DNA from 2 places in the Microbacterium sp. NPDC091382 genome. Region 2 is predicted to be linked to the other one. Evidence: predicted binding sites of a transcription regulator. Region 2 holds the regulator's gene; the other holds the start of a gene.
The links. Region 2 encodes HspR, which represses chaperone genes until heat shock. Its sites were predicted from a motif close to AAGTTGAGTCNNNNNGACTCAACTT; they were not measured.
Positions count from the first base shown of each region.

Region 1 (8,019 bases), 710 kb from region 2:
AGCTGCTCGCGCGCCTCCGCCTCGGTGTCGCGGACGATCGCGAAGCCGTTGAGCCCGAATCGCACCGTCCGGCCGTGCTCGGCGGCGACCCGCGTGACGTCGTCGTACTGCTCGGTGAAGCCGTCGAAGTCCTTGCCGTTGGAGAAGTACCAGTCGGCGTGCGCACCACCGTTGAAGCGGGCGGCCGTCGAGTTTCCGCCCTGGAAGATGTCCGGGTGCGGGCGGCCGGGCACCGGGTACGGACCGGGGCGCAACGTGAAGTCGTTCACCCGGTAGAAGTCGCCCCGGAACTGCACGTTCTCTTCGGTCCAGAGCTTGCGCAGCACCTCGATGAACTCGGCTGAGCGACGGTAGCGCTCGTCGTGCTCGAGCCAGGGAAGGCCGAGCTTCGTGTACTCGTCCTTGAACCAGCCCGAGACCACGTTCACGGCGGCGCGCCCCTTCGAGAACTGGTCGGCGGTGAGGATGAACTTCGCGAGCACCGCCGGCTCCCAGAGGCCGGGGTGCACCGCGGCGATGACCTTCAGCTTCTCGGTCGCGAGGAGCAGCGCGAGGCTGATCGACGTCGACTCGTGCTGCTGCGCGGCGCCGTAGCTCGACAGGTAGCGCACCTGGCTCAGCGCGTACTCGAACCCGACGCGCTCGGCCGTCTGGGCGAGCTTCACGTTGTAGTCGTAGTCCCAGTACGTCCGCTGCTCGATGTTCGAGACCACGAGCCCGCCGCTGACGTTGGGGACCCAGTAAGCGAACTTCAGGGGCTCGTGGGACGAGGCCGGATCGTGCGAGGACGTCTGCTCGGTCATGAGATCTCCGGAAAGTGGGCTGCGCCGCGAGACGGCGGTATCGGATGCGTTCCCGGGAACCTTCCGCCTGAGGCGATAGGGGTGTCAATCGATGTGAACCCATGTGTCGCACCGTGACGTATTGCGTCCATGAGGCGACCTGCTGAACGCGCTGCGTCGATCGGTGGTGCAGCCCGGCTCTCGTACGTCAGGGCACGCCCGGCCACCACGCAGGCATGAGCCGGAACAGGCGCCCCTCGGCGGCATCGACATCGATGTCGTCCTCGTGGATCCACTCTTCGAGGAGTCCGGCGATCCCCCCGGCGAGGTACGCGGCGGCCTCCTCTTGATCCCGCTCCCCTCGAGGCGCTCCCATGACGCCGGCCGCGGCGACGTCGTCGAGTGCGATCCTGGCGCGCTCGCGAATTCGGTGACGCAGAGCGGCGTTCAACGCGCCTGCCGCCGACGAGGCGAACAGTGCACGGTAGATGTCCCGGTGCTCGACGAGGGCGGCCATCAATCGACGCGTCGCGGAGTGATAGGCCCGCGCCGCACGCTCGCCGGAGGACACGTCGTCATCGACGGTGGCCAGCCGGTCGATCTCCTCGGCGAGGATGCCCACCGCGAAGGCATCCACCCGGTCGGCGTGCTTGTAGAACGTCGTCCGATGAACTCCCGCCTCACGGCAGAGCTGTGAGACCGTGATCGACTCGAGCGGCTGCGCGGAGAGCAATCGCACGAGCGCCGCGCGGAGAGCGGCGCTCGTGCGGGCTTGCCTCGGGTCGACCGTCACGCGCCGTAGTGGGCCAGGCCGGCGGTCTCACCACCGTCGGCGACGAATTCAGCACCGGTCGAGAAGCTGGACTCGTCGCTCGCGAGGAACAACACGAGTCGCGACAGCTCGACAGCTTCGCCCATGCGGTGAAGCGCGACGTGGCTCTGTGATGCGTCCAAGCCCTCCGTCATGGGCGTGCGGATCGCACCCGGGTGCACCGAGTTGACCCGAATGTTGTACCGCCCCAGGTCGAGCGCCGCGTTCTTCGTGAGGCCACGAACCCCGAACTTCGACGCGTTGTATCCGGGCAGCGCCTCGTATCCCTGCAGCCCGGCCGTCGAGGACACGTTGATGATCGACCCGGCGCCACTGCGCTTCAGCGGCTCGATCGCCGCCTTGATGCCGTGGAAGACCCCCGTGAGGTTGATGCCGATGATCCGATGCCACTGATCGATCGAGTAGTCCTCGATCGGTGCGAAATCCGCGATGCCGGCGTTGTTGACGACGATGTCGAGCCGACCGAACTCCTGCTCGGCGACGGCGACGGCCTTCTCCCAGTCGTCGTAGTTCGTGACGTCGAGGTGCACGTAGCGCACGGCATCACCGAGGTCGGCGGCGAGCGCCTGCCCCTCCTCGTCCAGCAGGTCTCCGATGACCACCTGCGCACCCTCCTCGACGAAGAGTCGTGCGTGCTCGGCACCCATGCCTCGCGCGCCTCCGCTGATCAGGGCGACCTTTCCGCTGATTCGTTCCATGGGGAACTCCTTTCGATACACCTAATCTACATCTGTCGATTAGATGTGTCTCCGGCGTAGAGGAGACGCAACGCGGGCTCATCACAAATTGATAACAGGAATCTCTTGCCACCGTTATCTCGTCGTTATACAGTCATTGCACGGTAGATGTTTTGCTGTGGCAGCTACCGACATGTGATTGCAGGACACTCTTGGTGCAAAGGGACAAGGGCCGGCTGGATGCCTCTCCAGCCGGCCCTTACTGCGTGACGCGTCAGACGGTTCCGCTCCGGCGGCGGCGCATCAGCAGCACCACACCGAGGGCGAGGAGGGCCGTTCCCGCGCTTCCCGCGATCCACAGCGGAGCCGACTGGCCGCCCGCCGACGCCAGCTCCCGATCGTCGATCGCGGCGGCCTCGCCATCGGCGACCGTCACCGTGGCCCAGCCGACGAGATCGCCGGACTCATCGACGACGGCGACGCGGTGCGTTCCCCCTTCGAGGTCGGCCGGGAGCGCGAAGGTCGCCGAACCTGCGGCATCCGCCGTCACCTGTCCGAGCGCGGTCGGGGTCGAGTAGATGAACCCGTAGTACTGCTGCCCGGCCGTCAGACCCGAGACCACGATGCGGTCGCCGCGGACGGATGCCTGGATCTTTCCCTGCGCTGCAGCGGGGAGGTCGTCACCGTTGGCGACGGGTGCACCCGGTGCGCCCCCCGTCGACGGGAGCGTGGGCTGGGGAGCCGGAGTCGGCTCCGGAGCCGGAGTGGGCTCGGGGTCGGGAGTCGGCTCAGGGTTCGGAGTCGGCTCCGGGTCGGGCGTGGGCTCGGGGTCCGGAGTGGGTTCGGGGTCGGGCGTGGGCGCGCCGATCACGACGGACCCGTCCTCGCGGACGGTGACCTTCGCGGCCATGGCGGCCGCGAGGTTCATGCGCTGCCAGCTCTCCTGCTCCCCCACGTCCAGCGGGTTGCCGGAGTCCGTCGCCGTCACGGCGAGCACCTGACGGCGCTGCTGGGGCGTCAGTTCGGGGTGAGCCGAGACGAGCAGCTCCTCCGCGCCCGCAGGCACGACGACGGGAACGCCCTTCGGGCCGGTGGCGGGGAACCCGTAGCCCAGGTGCTCCTGGTAGTACGCGAGCGCCTTGTCCGTCGTCAGGTACGGGACGTCCTTCTCGATGCAGTTCTCGAGGGTGTCGCCGCAGCCGCGCTCGAGGACACCGCGGAGCTCGGCGGCGGCCTCGTCCACGAGCTTGCGCATAGAGGGATCGGCGAGCCGGAGTGCGATGATCTTCTGGCCCATCATGCGGCCGCTGATGACGTCGAGCGGATAGTGAGCCGCCATCACGATGCGGTTGTTGCCGGCCTCGGCCGTGCGCGCGAGGATCTGCGGCGCGAGCTCGGGCAGCATCTCGGCGAGCGCCGTGCCCTGCCAGTACGCCTGGGACGTGTGCCCCGACGGGAACGACCCGCTCTTGGAGCCCCACGCGTCGCCGCCTTCCTTGTCCCGGTAGACGAGGTCCTTCGTGGTGTCGAGCCGCAGATAGGGACGCTTGTAGTCGAAGTAGTTCTTCGGCGGGTTGCTCGACGAGGTCGACCCGAGCTTGCCGCCTTCCTTGTTCAGGAGCCACGTCAGCTTCGGCAGCTCGCCGTCGGCGACGGCGCCGGCGTAGATCGCCCCGAGCTTCTCGCCGAAGGCGTCGCCCATGCTGACGGACATGTCCTGGTACTGGTCGACGATGGCGCGCTCCACCTGAGCATCGGATGCGGTGAGGTTGATCTCGCTCGTCAGCTCGTCGTTGTAATCCATGACGGCTGCGTTGCCGCCCTCGCCGCGATCCGTGCGGAGATCCTCGAAGACGTCCATCATCTGCACCGACCAGTTGTCGGCGCTGGGTGCCTTCGAGTCGCCGGTCGACGCGGTGGCGTCCGACGCGTAGGTCGCGGTCATCTGCTCCTCGGTGAAGCCGGCGGCCGCGAAAGCGGGCCCGGCCGTCAGGGTGCAGGCGACGAGGACTCCGAGTCCGCCGATCGCCATACGGGCACGAGTGCCTCGTCGTCTTGTCTGTGTCATCACGCTCACGGGCGCGCCTCACTTCCATTGGTTGCGGGAGTCGTCGCAGACTATCGATGACGAGGATATTTGTCAGGACATAGCGACAACCAGGTCCATGAGAATGCTCTCCTGAAGGGGGAAACACCGCGTGACGTGCGGGTGACCGCAAGGCGACCGATCGCGCTCGTCGTGGAGGCACGCGGCGATACAGTGGACGCCATGACCGACCGACGCCTCGCCATCGCCGCATGGGAGAGCCTCTTCCGCGCGCAGCACGAGGTCATGGCCGAGATCTCGCAGGACTTCGACGACGACGAGCTCTCGAGCGCCGAATACGACGTCCTCCTCACGGTGACCCGGTGCGACGAGCACACCGCGCGCCTGCGCGACGTGACCGCCAACATGCTGATCAGCCAGCCCAGCGTCTCGCGCCTGGTCGATCGGATGGTCGCGCGCGGCCTCGTCTCGAAGTGCCCCGACCCGCAGGACGGACGCGGCGCGATCCTGCGCGCGACGGACAAGGGCGCCTCGACGTTCCGGCGCGTCGCGACCATCCACGGGCGCACGATCGCCGAGCGGATGTCGGTGCTCACCGACGACGAACTCTCGCAGCTCGAACAGCTCACCGCCCGGCTGCGCGGGTTCTGACCGCAGACGAATCGCCCCGCATCCGGCACGGGATGCAGGGCGATTCGTCACTGCGGGACCGGCGATCCGGTCACTGGTCGATCGGCTGCGGCTCGCTCTCGCGGGTGGCGATCGTCGGGGCCGAACCCTCGGCGACGACCTCGACCTTGCGCGGCTTGGCCTTCTCGCTCACCGGGATGGTGACGGTCAAGACGCCGTTGTTGTAGGTCGCGGTGATCGCCTCGGTGTCAATTCCCTGGCCGAGGTTGAGCTGGCGGAGGAAGCTCGCGGTCTCGCGCTCGCGCGTGATCCACTTCACTCCGTCGGCCGCCCCCACGGTGCGCTCAGCGCGGATGGTGAGCAGCTGGCCGTCGACGTCGATGTCGACCGAGCCCGGGTCGATGCCCGGAAGGTCGGCGTTGAGGACGTAGTGGTCGCCGTCGCGGTACAGATCCATCGGCATCCGTCGCGGGCCGCGGCGCGTGTCGAAGAGGGTCGACGCGATGCGGTCGAGGTCACGGAACGGGTCGTAGGTCGCCATGATTCTCTCCTTCGGTGATGTGGTCTCAAAGTTGAGCCTCGGCGGCTCAAGTACGTTCAGATTAGCACTCTCGATATGCGAGTGCCAACGGTTCTCGCACGGCGAACGCACCCCGCGGACCGCCCCGTAGGCTGGCGGCATGAGCGCCCCTGAGATCGCCCCCGAGCCCGCCGATCCCTTCCTCTGGCTGGAGGTCATCGACGGATCCGAGGCCCGCGCGTGGGCCGCCGAGCAGACGGCCGAGACCGAATCGGCCTTCGCCGGAAACGCCCGGACGTCGCTCGAGAGCCGGCTGACCGGCATCCTGCAGGACCCCGATCGGCTCGTCGTCCCGAGTCGGCACGGCGATCTCATGTACGACCTGTGGCGGGATGCCGAGAACCCCCGCGGCCTGTGGCGTCGCACCTTGCGCGCCTCGTTCACGGCGGGTACCCCGGCCTGGGAGGTCCTGCTCGACATCGATGCTCTCGGCCGCGAGGAGGGCACGGCTTGGGCGTTCGCGGGCGCGGCCCACGGTCCGGCAGGCAGCGGCCGGGCCCTCGTGCGGCTGAGCCCCGACGGCGGCGACGCCTCCGTCGTGCGCGAATTCGACCTCGAGACGCGTCGCTTCGTCGACGACACCCCGTTCGCTCTCGACGCCGAGAAGACGATGATCGCGTGGATCGACCGCGACACCCTGCTCGTCGCGACCGCCCTGCACGGCGGCGGCGTCACCGACTCGGGCTACCCGATCAATGCCCGCGCATGGCGCCGCGGCGAGTCGCTCGAGGACGCGCCGCCCATCGTCACGGGTGTCGCGTCGGACGTCGGCGTGTTCGCGCACGTCGACCACACCGGCGGCACGGCGACCCCGATGGTGATCATCGCCCACGACTTCTTCCACTCGGAGGCCTGGGTGTGGGACGGCGGCGAACCGCGCCTCATCGCCGTGCCTCAGGACGCGAACGTCGACGTGCACGGCGAGATCGTCACCGTCCGCACGACGACACCGTGGCAGATCGGCGACACGACGCATCCCGCCGGCACCCTGCTGATCGGACCTCTCGACACCGTCACAGAGGGGGATGGCTCGGACCTTCGCGTCGCGTTCGCCCCGACCGACACCGCCGTCCTCGAGACGTGGACCTGGACGCGGAACCGGCTCGTCCTGACGGTGCTCGACCGGGTGCAGAGCCGGCTCGTGTCGCTGGACCCCGACACACTCGTCGGGAGCGACATCGACCTGGGAATGGGCGACGCCGACCTCTTCAGCGCGAACATCGCGACCGCCGACGACGACGAGGACGACGAGCTGTGGGTGGTCGCGCGCGGCTTCCTCACGCCGCCGACCCTGCTCGTCCTCGAGCCGGGTGCGGAACCGCGTGTCGTCGATCGCAGTCGCGCCACCTTCGATGCGTCCGGCCTCGTGGCCGAGCAGCACTGGGCGACGTCGGCCGACGGCACCCGCGTGCCGTACTTCGAGGTCGGTCCGCGCGAGCGCTCGGGCGCCCTTCCCGTGCTCATGAACGGCTACGGCGGGTTCGAGCACGCGCTGACGCCCGAGTATCCGACGATCGTCGGTCCCGCCTGGCTCGAGCAGGGTCGTGTCTACGTCGTCGCGAACATCCGCGGCGGCGGCGAGTTCGGTCCCGAATGGCACCTCGCCGCCCTGCGCGAGAACCGCCATCGCGCCTACGAGGACTTCGCCGCCGTCGCACGTGACCTCGTCCGCCGCGGCGTCTCGACCTCCGACCGGATCGCCTGCCACGGCCGCAGCAATGGTGGCCTGCTCGTCGGCAACATGCTGACCCAGTATCCCGACGACTTCGGGGCGATCGTCTGCGGCGTGCCTCTTCTCGACATGAGGCGGTACACGCGGCTGTCGGCCGGTGCCAGTTGGATCGCGGAGTACGGCGACCCCGACGACCCGGCCGAGTGGGAGTTCGTGAAGACCTTCTCGCCGTATCACCTCATCGAGCCCGGGCGGCGGTACCCGGCATCCCTCATCTACGCGGCCGCGAGCGACGACCGGGTCGGCCCCGTGCAGGCGCGCAAGATGGCGGCGCGGTTGGCGGACGAGACGGATGCCGAAGTGCACTACCTCGAGCCGATCGAGGGCGGTCACTCCGGAGCGATCGACGCGGCCTCCACCGCGGCGCTGCACGCGACGATCCACGCGTTCCTCGACCGCACGGTGGCGCGCGCCGACTGAGACAGCGCCGGCCCGCCCTCTACGCTGGGGGCGGGAGGTCCACCGCATGAGCACCATCGGGGCCGCCGAGGATGACCTCGCGGCGACGCTGTCGGCCGTCGCCGATCGCGTCCGCGTCGACGATGCGGCGGCGGAGCGGATCCGCGCGAACCTCCCGACGCTGCTCGCGGCGCTGGCCCGACGCGGAACGGCCGCGGATGAGCTCGACCTCGTGACGGCGGCGGTCGTCGCGGCGAACGGACGCTCGCTCGACCTCAAGGTGCACGGCGAGCAGCGTGCCGCGAACTCCGCCCGGACGAGTTCGCGATTCGCCCTCGGC
Region 1 is NZ_JBIVUD010000001.1:1,043,129-1,051,147, reverse strand. Features, by position in the region: gene sfnG (dimethylsulfone monooxygenase SfnG) at 1-803, opposite strand, end outside; gene ACIQLK_RS05055 (TetR/AcrR family transcriptional regulator) at 991-1,575, opposite strand; gene ACIQLK_RS05050 (SDR family oxidoreductase) at 1,572-2,312, opposite strand; gene ACIQLK_RS05045 (phosphatase PAP2 family protein) at 2,566-4,359, opposite strand; gene ACIQLK_RS05040 (MarR family winged helix-turn-helix transcriptional regulator) at 4,561-4,989, shown strand; gene ACIQLK_RS05035 (Hsp20/alpha crystallin family protein) at 5,060-5,509, opposite strand; gene ACIQLK_RS05030 (prolyl oligopeptidase family protein) at 5,649-7,700, shown strand; gene ACIQLK_RS05025 (hypothetical protein) at 7,747-8,019, shown strand, end outside.
Region 1: the regulator HspR is predicted to act here: its motif matches at 5,538-5,562, upstream of ACIQLK_RS05035 (Hsp20/alpha crystallin family protein).

Region 2 (8,019 bases):
CGGAGCTCCTCCTCCGACACGCGCCCGCGGAACGTGACCCGGTCGGTGAGGCCGAGCCGCTGCGTGGCCTGCTCGAGGTTCTTGCGCTGGTCGCCGCCGCCGACGATCTCGAACTCGAGGTTCAGGTCGGGGAGCTTCGCGATCGCCTCGAGGGTGACCTCGACGTGCTTCTCGGTCGTGAGGCGCCCGACGAACAGAACCCGGCGGCGGTTCTCGCGCGGCTCGAGGTTCGGCGTGTAGTTGCTCTTGCGGATGCCGCAGCTGATCGGGACGACCCCGTCGATGTCGATCGTGTTCTCGAGGAACTCCGCCGCCTTGCGCGTGGGCGTCGTGACGGCCCGCGACATGGCGAACGTGCGCTTCGCGTCGTCCCACGCGAGCTTGAGGAAGATGTCGTACAGGAACTTCGGCAGCAGCGTGAAGTCCAGGATGTTGTCGGCCATGATGTGGTTCGTCGCCACGACCGGGATGCCGCGCTGGTTCGCGATGCGGGTCAGCGCGCGACCGATCACGATGTGCGACTGGCTGTGGACGACGTCGACGTCGATCTGGTCGAGGAGCCGGCGCGAGTAGTGCTTGCCCATCCAGGGGAGCACGAAACGGAGCCAGTCGTGCGGGTGCCACCGCCATCCCGGCAGTCGGTGGACGGTCAGCGGCTGCCCCTCGATGTCCTCGGTGAACACACCGTGGTTGCGGTGGCCGACGCTGGGCGTCACGACGTGCACACGGTGGCCGCGCTCGGCGAGGCCGGCGGCGAGGCGCTCGGTGAAGCGCGCTCCACCGTTGACGTCGGGCGCGAACGTGTCGGCCGCGATCATGATGGTCAGGGGGCGGCGCTCGGAGGCGGGACTGTCCGGGGGCGTCATGGTCACGGGGTACGGGCCAATCTGTGCGTCGGAGGCGAGGGGGCTCTCGCCGGTGGGGCGCAGGGATGTGCGGGGCGCCGGGGCTCGATTCTAGCCCGGGTGCCGTTCGCGACCCGCTGGGAGGTCGGCGCGCCCCGGGCTCAGGGCCGTCGGAGGCGTCGCCCCTACGCTTGTCGGCATGACCCGCATCTCCGCCCAGGCCGACCCCGCGCAGTGGGTACCGATCACCGGCTCGTTCGGGTTCCGCGGACGCCGCGCCCGCAAGAAGGCGATCGGGATGCTGCTCGCCCAGGCGAACGCCGCGTTCGGTCGCGAGCAGCCCGGCAGCAGGGTCGCCGCGTGGGCGATGAGTCAGGCGATCCCCGCGTTGATGCGCCGCGCCGACGGACGTCTGCTCGCATGGGTGTGGAAGGACGACCCCGAGCTGCTCGTCGCGATGGCCCAGGTTCAGGAGCTCACCCCGCAGCTGCGGACGATGCGCGCCAGCATGCCGATCGAGTACGACGACACCGTCGCGTTCACCGGGTCGCCGCTCGGCGTCGGCGAGAAGCTCGAGATGCCCCTGCCCCCGAACCCTCGCCAGACGCCGTTCGCCTCGTACACCTGGGACACCGGCACGCACCTCGTGACCCTCACCGCCGTCATCTCCGACCGCGAGCGGTTCGGCACCGTCATCCCCGCCGTCGACGCGCTGGCACGGTCGCTCCGCCTCGTGACCGACCTGACCGTCGGCGAAGGCCCCGGCACCCTCCGCATCGACCCCGCCTGACGCCCGGCATCCGCTTGCCGGTCGCCTCGTACCGTTGAGCCGTCGCAGATGGTCATTCTCGCCGCCGCGGACTGACCATCTGGGCCGTCTCGACGCGCCAGCCCCGCTGGAGCATGGTGCTGCGCACGCGTTCCAGAACGGCTCGGCGGGCGGGACCGCGATGCGAGCGGTTCACCCGTCACACGCCAGCCGGCGGCGGCGAGGTCGTCGAGGCGGTCGACGTCGCGGGCGTACTGGCGGTCATCCAGGCGATGCTGTTGCCCGTCGTACTCGAGGAGGACTCTCGTCGGCGCGTGGACGAGATCGCCGACGGCCAGGAACCGGCCGCGCGCGTCCCGAATCGCGGCGTTCACTTCGAAGCGCGGGAGTCCGGCCTCTCGCGCGTCCAGTCGGAGGAGCGTCTCGGCGACCGAATCCGTGCGCGGCTCGGCGAGCGCGAGCGCACGTCGGAGGCGACGCACACCGCGAGACCCGACTCGGCTGTCGACCTCCGCCTCGAGAGCATCGACGGTGAGCACGGGATCGTGCCTGCGGAGAAGGGAGTCCGCTGCGACCACGAGTTCCCGGTCGGTGAGAAGGGATGCCGCCTGGCACCACGCAGCGGCCGGCTCGGCCACAGGCATCCCGTCGACCAGCCGGAGGCGAGCCACCTGCGATTGGTGCCCGCGGACGCCTACCCCGCGAGCCCGTACCGTCGGGGGGATCGCGGTCACATCGAGAGCGGCTCGGAGTCGGTCAGGACACCAACCACCCGCGAGAACGAGCGCCGTTGCGTGAGAGAAATACTCCCCGGCCCGCAGCTTGGTCAGGTACCCGCGTGCGAGCCCCGTCACGTCGCTCGATTGCTCGCGCGAACGGACGCCGTAGAACGGTGCGGCCAGTGACGGATGCCGCAATCGGCGGCGCGTCACGCCGGCGTCGAGCGCCCGCGAGACGGGGAAATGGTCGGGAAGATCCGGGGGAAGAACAGTCGGCATCCGTACACCGTCGTGCGGTTGACCGCTCACGCCCCGCCCCGTCACCCGATCTGTGGACAGTCACCACCGTCGACCCCGCGGGCAGAAGCCCGGGCAGAACGCCCGAGCCGTCGCAGATGGTCGCTTTCGACGCCGTCAGGCGACCATGTGAGACGGCTCGGCGACGCGCCGTCGCGCGGCGGGTCAGTCGGTGGGCGGGTGCGGGCGGTACAGCACGACGTCTGTCGCGCGGCGCACGCGCGTGCCCTGGCGGAGCGTGACGACCGAGCCGGTCGCGCCGGCTGCGAACACGCGGGCACCGCGGCGGGCGGCGACCTCGTCGCGCAGGCGACCCTGCAGTCCCGTGACCTCGCGGCGCAGCATCCGCACCTGGTTCTCGAGCTCGATGATGCGCGAGATGGCCGGCAGGCTCACGCCGTCGGCCGACATCTGCGCGACCTCGCGCAGTTGCGCGACGTGCCGGAGGGAGTACCGGCGCGACCCGCCACGGGTGCGCGCCGGTACCACGAGTCCCAGTCGATCGTACTGACGCAGCGTCTGCGGGTGCATGCCGGCGAGCTCTGCGGCCACCGCGATCGCCAGGATCGGGGCGTCCTCGTCGACCTGCTCGTTCGCCATGCGTCTCACCTCACTCGCGCGCCTTGGACATCAGGTCGGCGCGGGGATTCTCCTTGGGTTCCAGCTCGTGGAAGCGCTCCAGCGCTTCGCGCGCGGGACCGTCCAGGTGCGTCGGAACGGCGACCTGGACCTCGGCGAGCAGATCGCCGGTGCCCTTCGCCGTCTGAACCCCGCGGCCCTTGACGCGCAGCACACGTCCCGACGGCGTCCCCGGCGCGACGCGCAGCTTGACAGTGTCTCCGCCGAGCGTCGGCACCTCGATCGTCGCGCCCAGCGCCGCCTCGGTGAACGTGACGGGAACATGGATGCGGAGGTTCAGCCCTTCGCGCGTGAAGACGGGATGCGGGCGCACGCCGACCGTGAGGACGATGTCGCCCGCCTCCCCGCCGTCCGGCGAGGGACGGCCCCGGCCGCGCAGCTTGATCTTCTGACCGTCCGAGACCCCCGCGGGGATCTTGACCTTGATGGGCTTGCCGTCCTCGCCCTGGAGCGTGATGGTGTCGCCCTTCACAGCGGTCGTGAAGTCGAGCGTCGTGCGGGCGGTGACGTCGGCACCGCGCTGCGGGCCGCCGAAGCCGCGGAAGCCGCCGCTCGACTGCCCGAAGCGACCGGAGCCGAAGCGGCCACCGCCCTGCTGGCCGAACATCGCGAAGAGGTCGTCGAAGTCCGCCTGCTGGCTGGTGCCGCCGGGCTGGAACCGGCTGAACACGTCCTCGAAGCCGCCGCTCGCCCCGGGCTGGAAGCGAGCGCTCCCCGACCCCATGGCGCGCAGCTGGTCGTACTCGGCGCGCTGCTCCTTGTCGCTGAGCACCGAGTACGCCTCGCTGACCTCTTTGAACTTCGCCTCGGCCGCGGCGTCTCCCGCGTTCGAGTCGGGGTGATAGGTGCGCGCCAGCTTGCGGTACGTCTTCTTCAGGTCGGCGTCCGAGACGTCCTTGGACACCCCGAGCACCTTGTAGAAGTCCTTGTCGAACCAATCCTGACTGGCCATGGGCGCGCTCCCTTACTCGGCCGGAACGGCGACCACGACCTTCGCCGGACGCAGCTCGAGGTCCCCGAGGCGGTAACCGACCTCGACGACCTCGAGGATCGTCGGCTCGGTCGTGCCGGGCGTGGGCGCCTGGAAGATCGCCTCGTGCTGCTGCGGGTCGAACGTGTCGCCCGCCGCGCCGTAGCGCTCCACTCCCAGGCGGGCCACGACGGCCCGCATCTTCTCGGCGATCGCGGCGAGCGCGCTGCCCTCGGCGAGGTCGCCGTGCTTCTCGGCACGGTCGAGGTCGTCGAGCACGGGGAGCATCCCCTTGGCGACGGCGCCCTTGGCGCGCGCGATCTCCACCTCGCGCTGCTCCTCGGTGCGCCGGCGGTAGTTGGCGTACTCCGCCTGCACGCGCTTCAGATCGAGGAGCAGGTCGTGCTCCTCCTCCGGCGCGTCGGCGACGGCGGCCTCGTCGGACTGGGCCGCGCCGAGGATGTCGTCGACCGTGAGCGCTTCCGGCTCCGTGTCGGCATCCCCGGCGGGCTCCACCGACTCCTCGGCCGGGGTCGCGGCGACGTCGTCGCCCTCGTCCGGCTTCTCGAAGTCCTTGTCCGCCATGCTTACTTCTTCTCGTCCTCGTCGTCGACGACCTCGGCGTCCACGACGTCCTCATCGGAGGATGCCGCCTGCTCGCCGGCCGGAGCATCGGCCCCCGCCTGTGCGGCGTCGGCCTGGCTCGCGGCGTAGATCGCCTCGCCGATCTTGGTCTGCGACGCGTTCAGCTTGTCGTAGGCGTCCTTGACGGTGTCGTCGTTGTCGCCCGCGAGCGCCGTCTTGAGCGCGTCGACGTCGGCCTGGACCTCGGTCTTCACGTCCTCGGGCAGCTTGTCGGCGTTCTCGGTGAGGAGCTTCTCGATCGAGTACGAGAGCGTCTCGGCCTGGTTGCGGACCTCCGCGGCCTCGCGGCGCTTCTTGTCCTCGGCGGCGTGCTCCTCGGCCTCGCGCACCATCCGCTCGATGTCGTCCTTCGGCAGCGACGAGCCTCCGGTGATCGTCATCGACTGCTCCTTGCCGGTGCCCTTGTCCTTCGCCGACACGTGGACGATGCCGTTCGCGTCGATGTCGAAGGTGACCTCGATCTGGGGGATGCCGCGGGGAGCCGGTGCGATGCCGGTGAGCTCGAACGTGCCGAGCGGCTTGTTGTCGCGGGTGAAGTCGCGCTCGCCCTGGAAGACCTGGATGGCGACCGACGGCTGGTTGTCGTCGGCGGTCGTGAAGGTCTCGCTGCGCTTGGTCGGGATGGCCGTGTTGCGCTCGATGAGCTTGGTCATGATGCCGCCCTTGGTCTCGATGCCGAGGCTCAGGGGGGTGACGTCGATGAGCAGCACGTCCTTGCGCTCACCCTTGAGGACACCTGCCTGCAGGGCGGCGCCGACGGCGACGACCTCGTCCGGGTTGACGCCCTTGTTGGGCTCCTTGCCGGCTTCCTTCTTGACGAGCTCGCTCACGGCGGGCATACGCGTCGACCCACCGACGAGCACGACATGGTCGATGTCGGCGACCTTGATGCCGGCTTCGCGGATGACGTCCTCGAAGGGCTTCTTGGTGCGGTCGAGCAGGTCCTTGGTGAGGTCCTCGAACTTCGCGCGGCTGAGCGTCTCGGAGAGCGAGACGGGGCCGGAGTCGGTCAGCGAGAGGTACGGCAGGTTGATCGAGGTCGACTGCGAGCTGGAGAGCTCCTTCTTCGCCTGCTCAGCCGCCTCCTTGAGGCGCTGCAGCGCGATCTTGTCGCTCGAGACGTCGACGCCGCTCGTGTCCTTGAACTGCTTGATGAGGTAGTCGACGATGCGCTGGTCCCAGTCGTCGCCACCGAGGCGGTTGTCACCGGCGGTCGAGCGCACCTGGATGGTCGAGAAGTCGTCGTCCTTGCCCACCTCGAGGAGGGAGACGTCGAAGGTTCCACCACCGAGGTCGAAGACGAGGATGAGCTCGTCCTCCTTGCCCTTGTCGAGGCCGTACGCGAGGGCGGCGGCGGTGGGCTCGTTGATGATGCGGAGAACGTTGAGGCCCGCGATCTCACCGGCCTCCTTCGTGGCCTGACGCTCGGCGTCGTTGAAGTAGGCGGGAACGGTGATGACGGCGTCCGTCACCGTGTCGCCCAGGTACTGCTCGGCGTCGCGCTTGAGCTTCTGGAGGATGCGGGCCGAGATCTCCTGCGGCGTGTAGTTCTTACCGTCGATCGCCTGGGTCTTCCAGTCGGTGCCCATGTGGCGCTTGACCGACGTCAGGGTGCGGTCGACGTTGGTGACGGCCTGGCGCTTGGCGGTCTCGCCGACGAGCACCTCGCCGTCCTTCGTGAACGCGACGACCGAGGGGGTCGTGCGGAGGCCCTCGGCGTTGGCGATGACCTTCGGCTCGCCACCTTCGAGGACGGCGACGACCGAGTTGGTCGTTCCGAGGTCGATTCCCACTGCACGTGCCATGTGATTCTCCTTCGTGTGGCGATTGCGTAGATCTGAAGTCTCTCGGCGGCCCTGGCCACAACCTGAGCCGCGATGACTCAACGCTACTCCGACACCCGCCGCGGGTCAAACCAACTTGAGCCGACTCATATCAAGTTTGCAGACTCGGCGCCGCCCCAAGCAGTCGTTAGCGTGGACGGATGCCGATCCGCCTGACCCCGCTCGATCCCACCGGCGCCGACCGCGAGGCGCTGGTCTCGTTCATGACGTCGCAGTCGTTCCCGTTCCACGTGCGGACCGATCCCACGGCGGAGCAGATCGCCGAGGCCATCGACGACGGCGCGTACGCCGACGAGGATCACGCGTCGTTCTGGATCGACTCCGACGAGCACGGGCGGATCGGATTCTTCCGCCTGGAAGACCTGAGCGACGGCGCTCCCCTGTTCGACCTGCGACTGGACGCGGCGCACCGCGGCCACGGGCTCGCGGCGGACGTTCTGCGGGCGGCGACCGACCACGTCTTCACGACGATGCCCGAGGTCAACCGATTCGAAGGGCAGACGCGGGAGGACAACCTCGCGATGCGGCGGGTGTTCGTCCGCTGCGGCTGGGTGCAGGAGGCCTACTACCGCGAGGGCTGGCCCGCAGACGACGGGCGACTCCTGGCATCTGTCGCCTACAGCATCTTGCGCCGCGACTGGCGCGACGGCACCGTCACGCCTGTGGTCTGGGACGTCCCGACCGACGGCTGAGCGCGGCGCGGATCAGCGCGCGCCGAAGAACTTCGCGAGCCGGCCGAGCAGGCCGCCGCCGGCGGGCTTCGGCTTCGAGACGAAGACCGAGCGTCCCTCGGCCGCGCTCACCCGCAACAGCCCCATCAGGCTGAAGGTCGTGAGCAGTCGGCGAGCCTCATGGGCGTCGAGGTCGGCGACCCGCGAGAACTCGTCCTCGGTGAGCGCCGCCTGACCGAGCAGCGAGATCGCCCGCAGGTGATGCGGCTGGTGCGGCAACGTGGTCAGGTTGGGCCACCGGTGCAGGCGGTAGCGGTCGCCCGCCCGCATCCACGGTGCAGCGGATGCCTCGAACGACGCGTGGGCGACGGCCCACAGCAGCGGGTCGAGATCGCGCCCGGGCTCGGCGACCAGGTGCGCCTCGCGGTCGAGGTCGAGGATCGTCATGGACGTGACCCGGCCGGGCACGTCGGCGAGCGGGTGGTCCCACCAGTAGGCGTGCTGCGCCACGTCGAGCACGAGGGGCGGCAGATCGCCCGCGCGCACCTCGATGAGGTCGCCTTCGCCGCCCTCGATCGCGGTCCGCAGGCGCAGGGCGAGGCGGGACCAGTCGATGTCGT
Region 2 is NZ_JBIVUD010000001.1:331,548-339,566, forward strand. Features, by position in the region: gene ACIQLK_RS01565 (glycosyltransferase) at 1-866, opposite strand, end outside; gene ACIQLK_RS01570 (hypothetical protein) at 1,045-1,635, shown strand; gene ACIQLK_RS01575 (hypothetical protein) at 1,749-2,519, shown strand; gene ACIQLK_RS01580 (heat shock protein transcriptional repressor HspR) at 2,796-3,230, opposite strand; gene ACIQLK_RS01585 (DnaJ C-terminal domain-containing protein) at 3,241-4,221, opposite strand; gene ACIQLK_RS01590 (nucleotide exchange factor GrpE) at 4,234-4,824, opposite strand; gene dnaK (molecular chaperone DnaK) at 4,827-6,689, opposite strand; gene ACIQLK_RS01600 (GNAT family N-acetyltransferase) at 6,869-7,420, shown strand; gene ACIQLK_RS01605 (hypothetical protein) at 7,433-8,019, opposite strand, start outside.